4 regions of the Paenibacillus sp. fava2 genome follow, and region 1 is predicted to be linked to each of the others. Evidence: riboswitches for the same ligand, from Rfam matches in the RefSeq annotation. Region 1 holds a riboswitch; each other region holds the start of a gene.
The links. A riboswitch is a leader RNA that binds a small molecule or an ion and turns the genes downstream of it on or off. The one in region 1 is predicted to bind cyclic di-AMP.
Positions count from the first base shown of each region.

Region 2: another riboswitch for cyclic di-AMP. It lies ahead of AC4G46_RS02685 (hypothetical protein); the one in region 1 lies ahead of AC4G46_RS00505 (C40 family peptidase).
Region 3: another riboswitch for cyclic di-AMP. It lies ahead of AC4G46_RS20340 (NfeD family membrane protein); the one in region 1 lies ahead of AC4G46_RS00505 (C40 family peptidase).
Region 4: another riboswitch for cyclic di-AMP. It lies ahead of AC4G46_RS17675 (APC family permease); the one in region 1 lies ahead of AC4G46_RS00505 (C40 family peptidase).

Region 1 is NZ_CM177755.1:102,533-106,487, forward strand. It holds gene AC4G46_RS00500 (C40 family peptidase) at 123-614, opposite strand; cyclic di-AMP (ydaO/yuaA leader) riboswitch at 620-765, opposite strand; gene AC4G46_RS00505 (C40 family peptidase) at 1,148-1,576, opposite strand; cyclic di-AMP (ydaO/yuaA leader) riboswitch at 1,649-1,787, opposite strand; gene AC4G46_RS00510 (hypothetical protein) at 2,011-2,841, opposite strand; gene AC4G46_RS00515 (M1 family aminopeptidase) at 2,853-3,955, opposite strand, start outside.
Region 2 is NZ_CM177755.1:576,823-580,777, forward strand. It holds gene AC4G46_RS02665 (ABC transporter permease) at 1-148, shown strand, start outside; gene AC4G46_RS02670 (hypothetical protein) at 185-379, shown strand; gene AC4G46_RS02675 (TraB/GumN family protein) at 495-1,730, shown strand; gene AC4G46_RS02680 (hypothetical protein) at 1,862-2,098, shown strand; cyclic di-AMP (ydaO/yuaA leader) riboswitch at 2,212-2,410, shown strand; gene AC4G46_RS02685 (hypothetical protein) at 2,516-2,923, shown strand; gene AC4G46_RS02690 (glutaredoxin family protein) at 3,009-3,248, opposite strand; gene ytxJ (bacillithiol system redox-active protein YtxJ) at 3,245-3,571, opposite strand; gene AC4G46_RS02700 (ThuA domain-containing protein) at 3,793-3,955, shown strand, end outside.
Region 3 is NZ_CM177755.1:4,637,183-4,641,137, forward strand. It holds gene AC4G46_RS20335 (flotillin family protein) at 1-336, opposite strand, end outside; gene AC4G46_RS20340 (NfeD family membrane protein) at 346-1,002, opposite strand; cyclic di-AMP (ydaO/yuaA leader) riboswitch at 1,037-1,216, opposite strand; gene AC4G46_RS20345 (hypothetical protein) at 1,347-1,484, opposite strand; gene AC4G46_RS20350 (HAD family hydrolase) at 1,698-2,387, opposite strand; gene AC4G46_RS20355 (alpha/beta fold hydrolase) at 2,480-3,298, shown strand; gene AC4G46_RS20360 (alpha/beta fold hydrolase) at 3,290-3,955, opposite strand, start outside.
Region 4 is NZ_CM177755.1:4,093,391-4,097,345, reverse strand. It holds gene AC4G46_RS17690 (ATP-binding protein) at 1-1,034, shown strand, start outside; gene AC4G46_RS17685 (DsbA family protein) at 1,127-1,879, shown strand; gene AC4G46_RS17680 (disulfide oxidoreductase) at 1,879-2,310, shown strand; cyclic di-AMP (ydaO/yuaA leader) riboswitch at 2,539-2,698, shown strand; gene AC4G46_RS17675 (APC family permease) at 2,834-3,955, shown strand, end outside.

The DNA of each region.
Region 1 (3,955 bases):
GAAAAAAGCGATTTAAGGTGTTTTATGCGTTAGGGGAGGGGTAAGTAGTTTTATAGACAAAAAAACAGGAGCCCTCCAAGATTTCGGCAAAAATCCTGGAAAAGCACCTGTCTAATCATTACTTATTGAACATCATCGTTGTCTTCAACATCAGTTGCAACTGCATGGTAAGCATCTGTGCTCATGATCCGTTTCGCGCCAACGTAGCGGTTGACGTAGTAGCTGTCACTCAGCGAGCTGATGGTTACACCCTTTGAGCTTGAAGCATGTGCGAATTTGCCTTCTCCAACATAAATGCCGACATGAGATACACCGCGGCCGCTTGTATTGAAGAATACAAGATCGCCTTCCCGCAGATTATCACGGGAGATGGCAGTGCCCATCTGGTACTGGGAGCCGGACTGGTGCGGCAGGTTAATGCCAATCTTATCGAAGACATACATGGTGAATCCGGAGCAATCAAAGCCGTTGGTCGATACTCCGCCGGACACGTATTTGGTTCCGATGGCTTTATCGATGACTTTATCCATTTTGGAATCCGCGAAAGCGCTTCCTGCTCCAATGGTAAGCATAATAGAAAAACTGAGTAGTGCGGCGGCTAACTTCTTCTTCAAAAGTAAATACCCCTTCCAAATGCCTACGAGGTTAGCTTAAGGGTTCGGTTGAAGGTCCCCTATGACCCCTCTGTGAATAGGAGGTCAATTCACCCAAAAATTGGTTCCCCCGTTTCCCTTATTTCGTAAGGGAACTCGGCACGACTGTTGATTAGGATTAGCTGGCAGAACATTATGACAAAACGTTTGAAAAACCCGGTTGATTAATTACAAAAATGTTACTAAACGCTCACTGCGATAATTGTAGCAAAGACAGAGGCCGTTGGCAATCACTTAAAACATATTAGTGCATAATATTTGCGTTTTTTAAGAGAGATTTCTGCTTAAAAAGACTCAAATTTACGTGGAAAGTAAGCTTTTTCTGAAACAATGTTGGAATTTTTAGTAAGAGGGGTGTTTCATAAGCCCTGGATGTGTGTAAAAGGTAGAATAAGGAAACAAAAAGGAAAAACCCGGGAATGATTACGGCAATAATCAAATCCGGGCCAGTTTAGTTACAATTATGTGTCAGAGGTTAAATGTGAGGGGAAAGTTCAATCGTAAGCAACAGCCTGGTAAGCTGTTGTGCTCATTACTCGTTTGGCGCCAACGTAGCGGTTGGCCCAGTAAGCCTGGCTCAGCGAGCTGATGTTTACACCCTTTGAGCTGGAGGACTGTGCAAATTTGCCGTTCCCGACGTAAATGCCTACATGGGAAACTCCGTTACCCAGCGTATTGAAGAATACAAGATCGCCGGCACGCAGATTGCTTTTGGAAACAGCTGTTCCAATGCTGTACTGTGCTTTGGAGGTGCGGGGCAGGGTAAGGCCGATGCTCTTGAATACGTACTTGGTGAATCCCGAACAATCGAATCCCGAGGTACTTGTACCTCCGGTTTTGTATGAAACTCCGATGGTTTTGGAGATAACTGCGTCCATTTTGGAATCAGCTGAGACGCTGGTGGCGCCCATAGTGAATACCATCACAAGACCCAGTGCTGCTGCGGTGCATTTCTTTTTTAAATGTGTGCGGAACAAATTGTGACTTTTCAAAAGATGTACTCCTTCCAAGGCCTGCGAGGTTAGCTTAAGGATTCGGTAGAAGGTTCCCCTATGACCCCTCTAAAGCGAGATCAATTCACCCAAAATATGGTTCCCCCACTTCCCGGTGCTGGGAATTTGGCGTTTTATGCACCAGAACAGTGACTGTTGATTGGCAATGTTGAAGTGTATAAGGTACATACAGTTAGTCGAAATAGTTTCAAAAGATTACAAAGTTGTTACCAGTGGTACAGGCATCATTGTATCAGAGGTTTTGATGTTTTGCAAACTCTACGTTAATTCATTGTTAAGCACAAAAGAGTCACACCCCTGAAACAGAGGCAGTGACTCTTTTAATATGCCGTTTTGGCGGAAAATTATTGTGGAAATGTTTTGCTGCTCCATAGCTGGTACTGGGCGGCGATTCCCCACATTTTGAATAAGGTGGATGGAAGCGGTGCGAACTGGCGGAAGAGCAGCGCCGGCAGTCCGGGATAGAAGAGGGCGGTTACAGCCGACAGCAGCCACGTCAGCAGCCCTCCTGCGCCAAGCACAAGTGAAGCACCGGTTGAAGGAGCAAGCAGCCTGAGATAGGCCAGCAGAGCGGAGAACGTGCCTGTCCCGGCAGTATAGCCGAATTGCATGTAGAGTAGCACCGTACGGACGATGTAGAGATACAGCATCCAGGCCAGCAGATAGGGCAGAAGCTTCAGCAGGAGCTTATAATCTAATAAACCGCCTAACAGCAGTGTATACATTTTGGGCAGCAGCCAGTAAAGCGGGAGCGCAGACAGCAGCCATTCCGCCAGACTGAAGATAAACACCGGCAGCCCGTAAAGTCTCATCCCCGGGAAAAAAAACAATCCGCGTTCACCCTTACGCTCCTGATGCAGCTCATGCAGCAGACCGGCGCGGATAAAGGGGGAGATCAGCAGCCGCAGCAGCGACAGCGCGAGCAGCAGCCAGAGCCAGCGCTGCACCGCCGGGTCACCGTTCAAGGCCGCCTGCCCTTCGATATAATACAGCAGCCTGCCCAGTCCGCTGCCGCCGGCATGGGTATCCGGATAGCGAAGCAGAACCGGAATGACAGCCGACCTGACGAACCTGTACAAAAAATAGCCCCAGAGCAGCCGGTAGACAAATAGCAGAATCAGGATATAAAATTGCTCCTTCATGCTGATCCAGCTGCGGGAAATCGCGCTTTTCACTATCCTTCACCTCACCAGACTAGAGTTCCGAGCAGAGTTTCAAGCAATTTGGTTACACTGAGTGTCCAGCGCGAGAGCGTCTTGGGCGCAAGCTCCGCCAGCATGAAATTGTTAAGATGTTTACTCTCCAGAAGGATGGAGTGTCCGGGGTCGATATCCACAGAAGCAAGAGGCGCCTTGTAGGATAGCTGAAAAGCAGTTGTTTTCTGTTCTCCGTTCCAGAACTGCTGTACGGTATAACCGTCGGAAAAAGTGAATTTTACCGGCACATTGGCATATCCGCTGCCTTTATTGCTCACTTCCACCGTTGCCTCATAGCGGGCCTCTTCTCCATCAGTACTGTTTTTTCCAGCGCCGGTGGTGATGCGGTCAACGGAGAAGTCAGGGGCACCGCCACTGTAGACATACTGGTCAAAATAATCCTGCCACGACTGCTTGGTTACTTTTTCGACAATCTTCTGAAAATCGGCTGTGGAAGGATGCTTAAACCTGTATTTCCGGGCATAGGCGAGCATGATTGCATCCATTGTTTTGGTGCCGACCTGCTGTTCGATATCCTTGAGGACCAGCTTGCCGCGGATATATACATTGCGGGTATACCCGTCAGCGGCGCTATATTTCCAGGTCTCGAGATTAAGCTGCTGAGGTGCTGTGACCATGCTGGCCTGCAGGGCAGCGCTGGAACTGACCCCGTACTCCTGTTCCATCAGGCGGTCTTCGGCATAAGAGGTAAAGCTTTCATCCAGCCAAGCCTCTTCAAATTCGTTATTGGCCACCATGCCGTAGAAGTACTGATGGCCGATCTCATGAATGACAGTGCGCTCAAGCGACATGCCGGGGGAGCTTTCGGCTGCGCCGAAGGCAGTAATCAGCGTCGGGTACTCCATTCCGCCAGCCCCGTTCCCTTCCTTGGGCGGAACCACAATTGATAAGGTTGAATAAGGGTAAGGACCATACCATTTGCTGAAAGCAGTCAGTGCAGCCTTGGCAGCCTGGAAGTACCGCTCCTGCAGATCCTTGTGCAGCGGGTCCAAATACAGCTTGATCCGTACACCCGGCACATTCGGGGCGGAGAAGGCCTCCTCGGCAACGACAAAATCAGGGGACGCAGCCC
Region 2 (3,955 bases), 470 kb from region 1:
GATCATCGTTTCACTGGTTATCCTGCTGGCAACTACCTTTGCGTTCGGCTGGCTGGCGGCGAAGATCTACCGCACAGGCGTCCTGATGTACGGCAAACGCCCGAGCATCAAGGAAATCAGAAAAGCAATGAAGGCTTACAAAATCTAATCATACAAAAATTAAAAATAAGAGGAGCAACCCAACATGATGAACAAAAAAAATCAGAACATTCTTTTTCTTGCAGTATGTGCTTTTAACATGATTATGTTTGGTCTTGTAATCGATACAGGCGGTTCCCCGGTGCGTGACTTCATCCAGGGGCTGACCGTAGGCCTAAGCGGGGCAGCAGTCTTGGTTATGCTGTGGGGGCTGGCAAAGGAACGCAGAAGCAGAGCGTAACGGTCATCCTGTACTTATCCTGGAAACTTTATAGTAAAGTGTCTCAAGCCTCCTGATTTTGCTTAATTATATTGTGTTCATTAGTAGACTATATAAGCTGAAGGAGACAACATTGATGAAAAATTGGAAGCAAATGCTATTCTCTCTTACTCTTTCCGCAGGACTGCTTACCGGGGCAGCAGCCCCGGCTCTGGCTGCTCCGCAGCAGCCGGCGGTAAAGGTGGATAACCAGACCGTAGAATACAAGACAGGATCACCGGTCAACAATCAGGGTACAATGCTTGTTCCCCTTAGAGCTACGCTCGAGGCTATGGATGCGAAGCTGCAGAATGCGGCTGGGGACACCATCTATGCAATCATTGACGGCAAAGCCGTAACATTAAAAAGCAAGCTGACGGTAATCAACGGTGTGACCTATGCACCTGTCCGGGTTCTCGGCGATGCCGCAGGTTACGAGGTCAGCTGGGATGCGCAGACCCGTACTGTTATTCTGCAGACCAAGACTGCAGCTGGAGCCAGCCAGACCGCAGTAAATACTGCAGGCGGCCGCGGCTTCATGTGGGAAGTCGAAAGCAACGGCAATACCGTGTATCTGGTCGGTTCCATGCATATTGCTGATGACAGCTTCTACCCGCTGAGCCCGGAGTTTGAAGAAGCTTTTGCCGAAGCCGATTACCTTGGTGTAGAAATCGACATCAGCAAAGCAGCAGATGAAGCACAGCAGAAGCTGGTTCTGGACATGGGGATGTACCAGGATGGCACTACACTGAAGGATCATATCTCCGGTGAGACGTATGCCAAGCTTGGCGTGGTGCTGAAGGAGGCAGGTCTTCAGGCAAATGCACTGGATAAATTCAAGCCATGGGTAGCGGAAACAACGCTCAGCAGCCTGAAATCAGCGACGGCCGGCTACGAGGCTTCCTCCGGAATCGACTTGTACTTTATACAGAAGGCAATTGAGCGTAAACTTCCGATTGTAGAGCTGGAATCCTACGAATCCCAGCTGGGCATGTTCAACAACTTCTCCAAAGAGCTGCAGGAGGCTAACCTGCTCGCGGCGATCGAAAACTACGATGTGATTGATGATAGCATCGATGTGATGGCTGAGATCTGGAAATCAGGTGATGATGAGCTGCTGCTGCAGCTGACCAACAGCTTTGCCGGGAATGCGGAATACTACAAGGCAATGCTGGTTGACCGCAATATCGGTATGGCCGACAAGATTGAAGGATATCTCAAAAACGGTAAAAACGAGGAGTATTTCATCGTGGTCGGCGCGGCACATTATCTGGGCGAGCATGGCATTGTGAAGCTGCTGCAGGATAAGGGATATACAGTAGTCCGGAAATAGAGGCAAGAATAGAAACGGGTGTCGTCCTGACAGGACTGATACCCTTTTTTATTTGGCGTAAATGGCTTAATCTGCCGGGGACTGGTGATCCGGCCGGCAATAGTGTACCTTTGTACTAAGGAGTGGTAATCTTGAACATTAATCTAAAAACACCTGTACTGGTCGCTGTCTCCGTCCTGCTGATTATAGCCAGCAGCCTGCTGCAGCCGGAAGGGAGCACACTGCTGGGAGCGCTGCAGACGCTACTGCTGGGCTTGGGCATTCTTGGCTGTCTGATGGCTTTCCTGCGGTTTGCCAAGAGCAGTAAAAATAGCAGCAGCAAAGGGAAGAAATCGAAGCAATTTAAAGAACTGAAGAGAAAAAGATGAAAGAAAGCGCTATTCAGGAGGTTTCTTCCCTTCCCGGAGGTTATTCCGCCCGGTTTGGCGATTTACAAGCGGATGCTCTTAAAGGTATGATACATCTGTTTAACCCCAATTAAATAGAATATCCGCTTAATTTCCGTCTACGGAAAGCGGGGGAACCAACAACCGGAGTCAGGGTGCAAGCAGACCGGCCGGTTATGGGGTGAATCCTGGCAGCTGCGTGAAGTGCGAAATCTCAATGCAGCGGACAGGTAGGGCGACTCTCAACGCCCGAATCCGGCAGCTAACCTCGTAAGCGTATTGCAGAGAGGATCAGCGCATTGTGACCGTTAACTGGACCACAAAGGGAATCCTTTGTGGTTTTTTGCTGTGCTTTTATAGATCTGTACAGATAGAGATGAGGGGAAAGGGGAGACGGAAATGGACGTTCAGGAAGAATATGTGCTCATCTGTGCGCCGACAAAGGCGGGAGAGCAATTTATCAAGCTGCTTCAAATGAAGGGCTGCAGATTTGCCGGGCTTGCCAATAATCCGGCCGAGAAGCAGCGGCTGGCGGAGCTGGGGGTTGAGAAGATTTTTGAGGTGGATACCCGGCTTCTGAACACCTGGCTCAGACCGCCGTTTCCGGTAGGCCGGATCTATCTGTTCGAGAGCAGTGTCGCTTTATGCTGCCGTTATGTGCAAATGTGCCGCACGTGGACGAGCGGGCCGATTTCCGTAATTACTACCTCCATGAGACCGAGGTTAGTCTATAAAGGGCTGGGGGCAGACAATGTCATCTACAGCCACAGCGGGCAGGTCGGCCATCTGGCTGCAGAATGCGAATAAAGATACACCGGCAGGCACAAAAAAGGTATTCCCCGGGCTTCGGACCAGGGAATACCTTTTTATTTATACTGCGGCCAATAGGCTGTTATCTGGCGGCGGCAATCAGTTCCTGAAGCTCAGGCAGGTTGAAGCCTTTAACAGCACGGTCGCCGGATACCGTTACAGGGATACCCATAAAACCGAGCTTTTCGACTTCCTCCTGATAGACTGCGCTGGCCATAATGTCGCGTACCTCAAAAGGAATACCCTGACTGGTGAGCAGCTGCTTGACCTGATTGCAGTCACTGCAGCCTGCGGTGGAATAGACAATTACCGGCTGGCTCATTGCTCAACGGCCTCCTTGATGGCACTGCGGGTGATTTTCCAGTGGGAGGTGTTCCAGCTCACTTCGCTGCCGTCCAGCAGGAAAATCTGCGGGGATTCATGCTTGATGCCGAATTCTTCGGCGATCTGATTGGAGACCGGACGGTCCTCAATGACATGGACAATCGCTGCAGGCGTATCCGAGCTTTGGACATAAGCCTGGAACTCCTCATGCGCTTTGGCGCTGATCGGGCAGGTTGTGCTGTGCTTGAAAAGCAGTTTTTTGCCGGGTTGCCCGACATATTGGTGCAATTCATCAGAAGTATGCAGCTGTTGAATAGACATCGAATATCGACCTCCTGGGATACAAGATTAGTATGGGGTACTGCCGGTTAAGAATAGCTGTTAACCTGTAACTATGATTGTAGCATAGTTCAAAATTAAAGCAAAAAGGCTTTTTCCCGGGTGGATGTCCGGAACGTTGTAAAAACCCGGGGGCCATGCTAAGGTGAGAAAGACAGGCCTAATAGCCGAACAGACCTGATATGAAAGAGGTGTATATTCTGATGCCGGAACTGAAAGCCCTTGCACTGGGCAGCTACAGCGAAGTGAAATATCATCCTTTTGCCGGAGTGGACCAGGCGTTTCAAGAGATTTTGTCGCCTGCATTTACGGTTGAGCCTTCCGAGGATTTCGGGCTGCTGAACCCGCAGACACTGGCTGACTATC
Region 3 (3,955 bases), 2.7 Mb from region 1:
CTGCTCGCTGGCAGTCAGAATGGCGGTGGGGTCGCTTTTGATCTTGATCTGGGCCACGGCCTCCAGATTAAGCTTGATGCCCTGCCGGGAGAACATCGCCTGTGCCGGAATGACATCAAAGCTCATCAGCATCATGGAGATGGTCTTATTATTCTGAAAGCCGGGAATGACGAACGTCCCTCCGCCTTGCACCACTCTTTTGCCGCCGAGACCGTACACAATCATCGCCTGGTTGGGCGGGACCTTCTTATATGCGTTTACGATACTGAACACAGCCAGCAGGATCACTGCCACAATTCCCGCGGTTAAATAGAGAATAACCATCTGCTCCGACACTCCCCGATTTTATAATTGGGCGGCTTCCCTTTCAAAAAGAGTTACCTCCGCCATACCTTTATCCACCTTCAAAATAATCACCCTGTCGCCCTTTGCAAGCTGCTGGCCTGTCTCGGCCCGTACACCAATAGAACGCATAGTCCCGTGCAGCACATATTTCATCTCCCCGGCCGTTCCATCCTCTGCGGCAATACTGATGTACCCGAGCTGTCCCGCTAAATCATAATCCGATTCATTCATGCTGCTGTCATACCGGGTCATCATCCGGATCAGCACAATATACAGCAGACAGCCCGGCAGCAAGGCGATCACGGTACAGATCAGTACTGCCGACGGCAGGTTCATCCCGCTGAACCGGACGAGCACATAACCCGTGCCGCCCCAGACTGTGACAGACACGGTCAGCGGCAGCAGCAGAGGCATAAAGCCGTGACCTCCTGCTCCCGCATGAAAGTGGCCCGTCAGCCCGTGACCGTGAAATCCGCCACTGACAATAAGCACCAGCCCCGCCCAGAAGCACACAATAAATACACTAATGATTTTAATCCCCCCTTTCTTGCAGGCGAGTAAATAAAAATGACTTTTAATCGTTGTTATAAGAATACAATTTCTTATCTGGACGTCTTTTCTGCCTCTATGCGCAGCAAAAAGACCACAGAAGGGCAGGGCTTCCGTGGTCGGTTAAATGATCATGGCGCTCATCCTCTCTCTTCGAGGCTTACGGGGTTAGCTGACGGATTCGGGCAGTGAGATAGCCCTACCCTGCCTGGTTGATGAACAACCTGCAGCAAGGATTCACCCCAGGTGAGCAGCATCAAAACATACTGCTTTCACCGTTGGTTCCCCCGTTCCCTTAACCGGAATTCAGCCATTTGAGAACAGTTATATTAGATTCAGTTGCTGATTGAATCTTACGCCTGCGGCTGTATATTGTAAAATGTCACGAATGGCAAAAGAAGCCAAAGAATGCCATCCCTCATTGAATGAAGGCGCATTCTTTGGCTCCGATCTTAAGCAGCCGGCGATTTGCTTCTTGTTGCTCCCTTTTCCGTAAGGACGGATTTTCCTGCATAAAACCGGGCTGCCGCCAGACCGATACCGCTGTTTCCTTCTGTAATCAAAGCTACCTTTCCGTCCAGTTTTCCCACCTCTAACACTCCTTTTTTCTGTAAGATATTGCTGATACGACCCACAGATTAGAGATTGATATCTTATACGGGAATGATCGTTCTTGATTATACAAAAAATAAAGGCTTACCGCCCGATTTCCCTCATCAGATCACAGTTTAGCATAACGGGAACGAACGGCAAAGCATTATTTTTACTGAACGTTCTTAATATGCTGCAGATCTGCTCATGCGTCAAATATAATTCAATATTTCGGTAAGGGAACGGATTGTGATTTGCTGTCCCCAGTTTTTTAACTGCTGATCTCTATTCATTAATACAGAGACCATGCCAGCCTGATTAGCCCCGACAATATCTTTCTCCTCGTTACCAACATAAAGCATTTGCGGTTTATCCATTCCCAGCTCTGTCGCTAATTGTATAAACCCTTCAGTCCGTGGCTTTCTGAACCCGATCTCTGCAGAGCTCAGGATGACATCGATATATTCCCGGACGGGTTCGACATCTTGCTCCACATATTTCATGCTCATCCCATAGGGAACATCTGTTAAAATCCCCACGGGCAAGCCCCTCTGCTTCAATTCTTTAAGCACAGTTGCCGCATCAGGGTACACTTTGGAGCGCTGCTGAAAAAAGCTGAAAAATATGCTGGCAGCCTCTTCCGCCTTCCCGCCGCTTATTCCCCATGCTGCAAGTACTTTATCAAAAACTTCCAGGTCGGTCACCTCGAAATCCCTGGGGTGTATCCGGGTATTATATAAGGACAGCACCTGCTCAGCCTGCCGGATATGTGTTTCAATAAACCGGACCTGCATGGCCTGCATGATTTCAATCAGCGCTGACCGGTACAGGTTCTTCCAGCTGAGCGGTACATTTTCATAATAAATCAATGTGTCACCAAGATCGAAACCAACGGCTTTCATGGTCTGCCCCCTTCTTTCAATTACAAGGTACCTCCAAGCACCAATCCGCCCATCCCGTCATACATAGTGGTAATAAGAAGGGCGGGATGCGGGTGAAGAACAATAGCGGGTTTGAGCAGCGGGCGATTTTCCTGGCAGCTATATGCAGTCAGACGTATGTGCAATTTAATAATCCGGACGGCTTATTTGTGATACCGCAGAATTATACGCTGAGACATACCATCTACGCCAAATCCTTCGGCAGCGGGCGCGAACGGTTCGGCTTTATTCTCGAATCTCCGGATGAGATTATTATTGCCTTCCGCGGCACCAGCCAGCAAGCCGACTGGATATCCGATCTGATCGCCTCGCAGCGCAGCTTCAAATATATTAAGCAGGACTGCATGACCCACCGGGGATTTACTGATATCTACGCCACCGCCAGAAACGAGCTGATATCCGCTCTCTCCACCCTGCCATCCGGCAAACCCTTAACCGTCACCGGCCACAGTCTCGGTGCAGCACTTGCCACCTTGTGTGCGGTTGATGCAGCTGCCAATACCGCCTTCACATCACCTGCACTGTACACCTATGGTTCACCGAGAGTCGGGGACCCTGCCTTCAAAAAAGCGTTCAACTCCTATATCCGTACCAGCTACCGCATCGCTAATACTTTTGACGCTGTAACCTTTGTCCCGCCCACAGTCTACAAGCTGCCAAAACGCGATAAAAGATTCTATTACAGCCATGTTCCCGAGCTTGTCACGCTCACCTTCCAGCTTGGAGCGGTCGGCCTGAATCATATCATCAGCAGCTACTTCGCCGAGCTTGCCAAGCTAGACCCGGCGTATGCCGGGCAGCTGTGCCAATCGAATCCCGGTTTCTGTCCGGCCACCACTATTCCAGCAGCGGTACCTGTCCCTTTAACCTGATACAGAATGCCTGCTGATGAACTGCAGTACCATTTGTCCCGCTTCTGCCGGCTGCAGCAGCCAGACATAGGCATGAATCGAATCAGAAATTCTCTCTATCTCAGCCTGCTTCAGCAGACCGGCAAAGTGATTCAGGCTGCTGCGGACCTGCTCATTCGCCCACTCCGCTTCACTCGGCAGAAACAGCACCGGGCAATGAACCTGGCGGTAATACTCCTCAAACTTTGAATCCCAGAATTTTTGAATATACTCTGTACGCACATGGTTCAGGTAGCAGTAGGTAAATCTACCGTCTTCCAGCTGCTGCAGACTGTTCTCATAGAACGGCTGGAAATGCTCATTCCACAGGCCCTCTTGTTCCAGTTCAGCGCGTTCCTCGGCGACATATTCCGCCTTGCTCGTAAACACACGTTCCTGCCGTTCTGCCAGCTCAGCCTCCATAATCTTCTTCTTCTGCTCAATCTCCTCTGCTGTTCCGTTAAACAAGCCGTATTCACCGAACTCATTGCAGAGCCCCCCTTCGAGAATCAGCGACTGGACCAGCTCCGGATGCGCGGCAGCCAGACTCAGGGCGATCTCTGCCCCCATCGAGCTGCCGACAACATGGCAACGCTCCACCTGCAGCTCCCGGAGCAGCAGATAAAGATCCTGTGCCAT
Region 4 (3,955 bases), 3.3 Mb from region 1:
AGTTAAGCGAGTATAAGAGCATTCTCAGTACTCCAAAGGATGAGGCTACACTGAAGGAAGCGGTGAACAGGGCAGTGGACGGGTATTCCTCCAAGCTTGAGCTGGAAATCCGTCTAAAGGACGGCGGCACCATGATCTGCAGCACAACCGTTTTCCCGCTTGTTCATGACACCCAGAAGCTGGTTTATCTGGTTGCTGAGGACATTACTGCCTTTATTCAATTCCAGCAGCAGCTGATTGTCGCCAAGGAAGCGGCAGAAAGCGCTGACCGGATGAAAAGCGAGTTTCTGACGACCATGAGCCACGAGATCCGTACGCCGCTGAACGGCATTATCGGCATCAATCAGCTTTTAGCCGAGGATATTGATAATCAGGAGCTGCAGGAGCTGCTGCGGCTGCAGTACAACAGCAGTCAGGCGCTGCTCAGTGTAATCAATGATGTGCTCGACTTTTCTCGGCTCGACTCCGACGGACTAAAGCTGCAAAACGAAATTTTTCCGCTGAAGGCACTGCTAGGTGAATGCTCCAATCTGTTCGAGGCGACTGCCAAGGAGAAGGGGCTGGAGCTGAAGCTCGGAATTGAGGCAAATGTTCCTGAAATGGTAAGTGGCGACAGTGTGAGAATCCGCCAGATTCTGGTTAATCTGATCGGGAATGCGGTTAAATTCACTCCCGGCGGTGAGGTGTCGATAGAAGTGGAATACAGCGGTACTCAAGCCGGTGAAGGTGAATATACATTTAAAATTAAAGATACCGGTATCGGCATTTCGTCCGATAAGCTGCCGCTGTTATTTCAGCCTTTTACGCAGCTTGATGCGGCGCATAACCGGCATTATTCCGGCACAGGCCTTGGGCTTGCGATCTGCAGGAAACTGGTCGAGCTGATGAATGGCCGGATTAAGATAGAATCCGAACCCGGGAGAGGGACAGAGGTTATATTCTGCCTTACGCTCAAGTCCGGCGACAAGAATTACAGCGGGGGAAGAGAGAGCAGCGAAGCGGCAACTAAGCCGTTAGAAATAGAGGTTGTCTAAGCTTGAGTTTGCCAAAGAGAGAAGTTTAATTATATAATTTTAAATTATATGATTTAAATTTATTGTCCCGCAGGACAGAAAGGAACTCTCACTTGGGCAAAAATAAACGTAAAAGCGCTGCTCTTCCCCAGAATAGTAAAAATGAGAAGCTTGTAGCGCAAATGGAACAGCAGAAGAAGAAAACATTGATAGTGATTGTTGCGACGATCGCCCTGGTTGTCATTATTTTTGTGGGATTATTTATGCTGGCCGCAAGAGACTCATCAACAGGAACTTCAGCCGAACCGGTTGAATTCAACTACAGTGAAATGACTAGACTTGGCAGTGAGGATGCACCTGTCAAAATCGTCGAATTCGGCGACTACAAATGTCCGGCTTGCGCCCAGTTCGCAGGTGCCATTAAGCCGCAGATTGTACAGGATTATGTAAATCAGGATAAGGCCGCGTTATATTTTGCAAATCTGGCCTTTATCGGGGATGACTCCAAAACTGCTGCTCTTGCAGCCTTGTCTGTCTACCATCAGAACAGCGATGCATTCTGGACATACTACGATGCTATTTATGCCAACCAGGGTGATGAGAATAAGGTGTGGGCGACTGAGGACTTCCTGGTTGAATTGGCGCAGAAAGAGGAGCTGCCAATCGATTATGATCTGCTCCGCAAAGACATTAAAGACAAGACCTATAACAGCCAGCTGGAAAGTGAGATTCAGCTAGCCTCGGCTTCCGGCGTTTCTTCGACTCCTACCCTCTTTGTGAATGGGGTAATGGTCGACGAGCCATTCAACATGGAGGCTATTGACGCTCAGATTCAGGCCGCTTCCGAAGCGGTGGTTGCCGAGTGATGAAGTTCACCGCCTTCTGCCGGCGCCATTGTCTGTATCTGGCCTGGTTTGTGTCGATCGTTGCTGTTGCAGGCAGTCTCTACCTGAGCGAAGTGCTGAAATACGAGCCATGCAAACTGTGCTGGTTCCAGCGCATCTTCATGTATCCTCAGCTGTTTCTGCTGGGAATTGCCACGTACCGCGGGGATAAAAAGATTATTCCCTACGTCCTGCCGTTAAGCATTATCGGCGGAAGCATCTCCATTTACCACTATGCTGAGCAGAAGATTCCTGCGCTGAGCAAGGTGCTTCCATGTACAGTTGGCGTTCCCTGCAATCAGGATTATATTAATCTTTTAGGCTTCATTACTATTCCATTGATGGCCCTTACGGCGTTTACCCTGATTACAGTTTTATTGTGGACAGGACGTAAAGATACAGACGGGGAATAGGCAGCAGGCAGGCGAAATTCCGAGCATCAAAAAATCCTGATTTTTTTGTCACAATTAACATCCAAAACACGCTAAAACCACGGTACAGAGGGATAATGCAAGAGAATGAAAGATCAACTTATCCCTTATCATGGAATTGCGTGTTTTGGATGTTTTTTCATTCCTTTTTCATTTGTTTCACTGCTTTACTGGGAATGCTTTGTAGACTATCATTAAGCCTTGTGAGAAGTTGAATACGCGCTGAATTTTCCGCAGGGAAATCGGGGGAACCAAACTCGGCCGCACGGCCGACGGGGTGAATCGGAAACAGGCCAAAAAGGCTGTAACCGTAGGGCTTTCCACAGTCCGAATCCGCCAGCTAACCTCGTAAGCAAAGGTGGGATAATGACCATGCTCATGGCATGCGGATCATTTCCGTATGCTTATTTTTGTGCCTGCATTTATGAAAATCCACCTATGAAAACGATGAAAACAGCGCACGGTATAACCGGTTCAACTAACAAAGAGAGGAACTGTTACAACAATGGTAAGCAAGGTAAAACGACTATTGATCGGACGTCCGATGAAGTCGAACGAACTCGATCATGAAAAGTTATCCAAGGTGAAAGCACTGGCTGTCCTGTCTTCTGATGCGCTCTCGTCTGTAGCCTACGGAACGGAACAAATTCTCCTGGTACTTGTGGCTGCAGGCTTTACTGCCATCTGGTACTCACTGCCAATCGCGCTTGCCGTATTGGGCCTGCTGGCCATACTCATTTTGTCCTACCGGCAGACGATCTTTGCCTATCCGCAAGGCGGAGGGGCCTACATCGTAGCCAAAAGCAATCTGGGCGTTCCTACCGGCCTGTTAGCCGGCGGATCTTTATTGGTTGATTACATTCTTACCGTTGCGGTTAGCGCCTCGGCGGGCACGGACGCGATTACGTCGGCTTTTCCAAGTTTACATGATCATTCGGTGCTTATTGCAGTGTCCGTCATTATATTGCTTACTATTGTCAATTTGCGCGGGGTTACGGAGTCTGCTTCTTTTATCGCAATCCCGGTATATTTGTTCGTTGGCTCGATCTTTTTCCTGATAGTTGCAGGGGTGTTCAAATACCTGACAGGCGGGGCCCATGCCAGTGTACCTGAAATTGGCTCGGCAGTATCCAATGTCAGCCTGTTCCTGCTGCTGAAGGCGTTCAGCTCCGGCTGTTCGGCCTTGACCGGGGTAGAGGCGGTATCTAATGCCATTCCTAACTTCAAGGCTCCTGCGGAAAAAAATGCCGCCAAAACCCTGATGATGATGGGATTGATCCTTGGTGTAATGTTTACAGGCATTACTCTGCTGGCTTACTGGTACGGTGTTACCCCGGATGAAAAAGCCACAGTAGTTTCCCAAATTGCCGAGTCGACCTTTGGCCGCGGCGGTTTGTACTTCTTCATTCAAGGGATCACAGCTGTCATCCTGTTCCTTGCAGCAAATACTGCCTACTCGGCGTTCCCGCTGCTCGCTTTTATGTTTGCCAAAGATAAATATTTGCCACATGCCTTCATGGTCCGCGGAGACCGGCTGGGTTTTTCTAACGGTATTATTTTCCTCGGAGTGCTGTCGGCAGTGCTGGTAGCTGCATTTCACGGGAATACGGAAGGACTGATCCCGCTG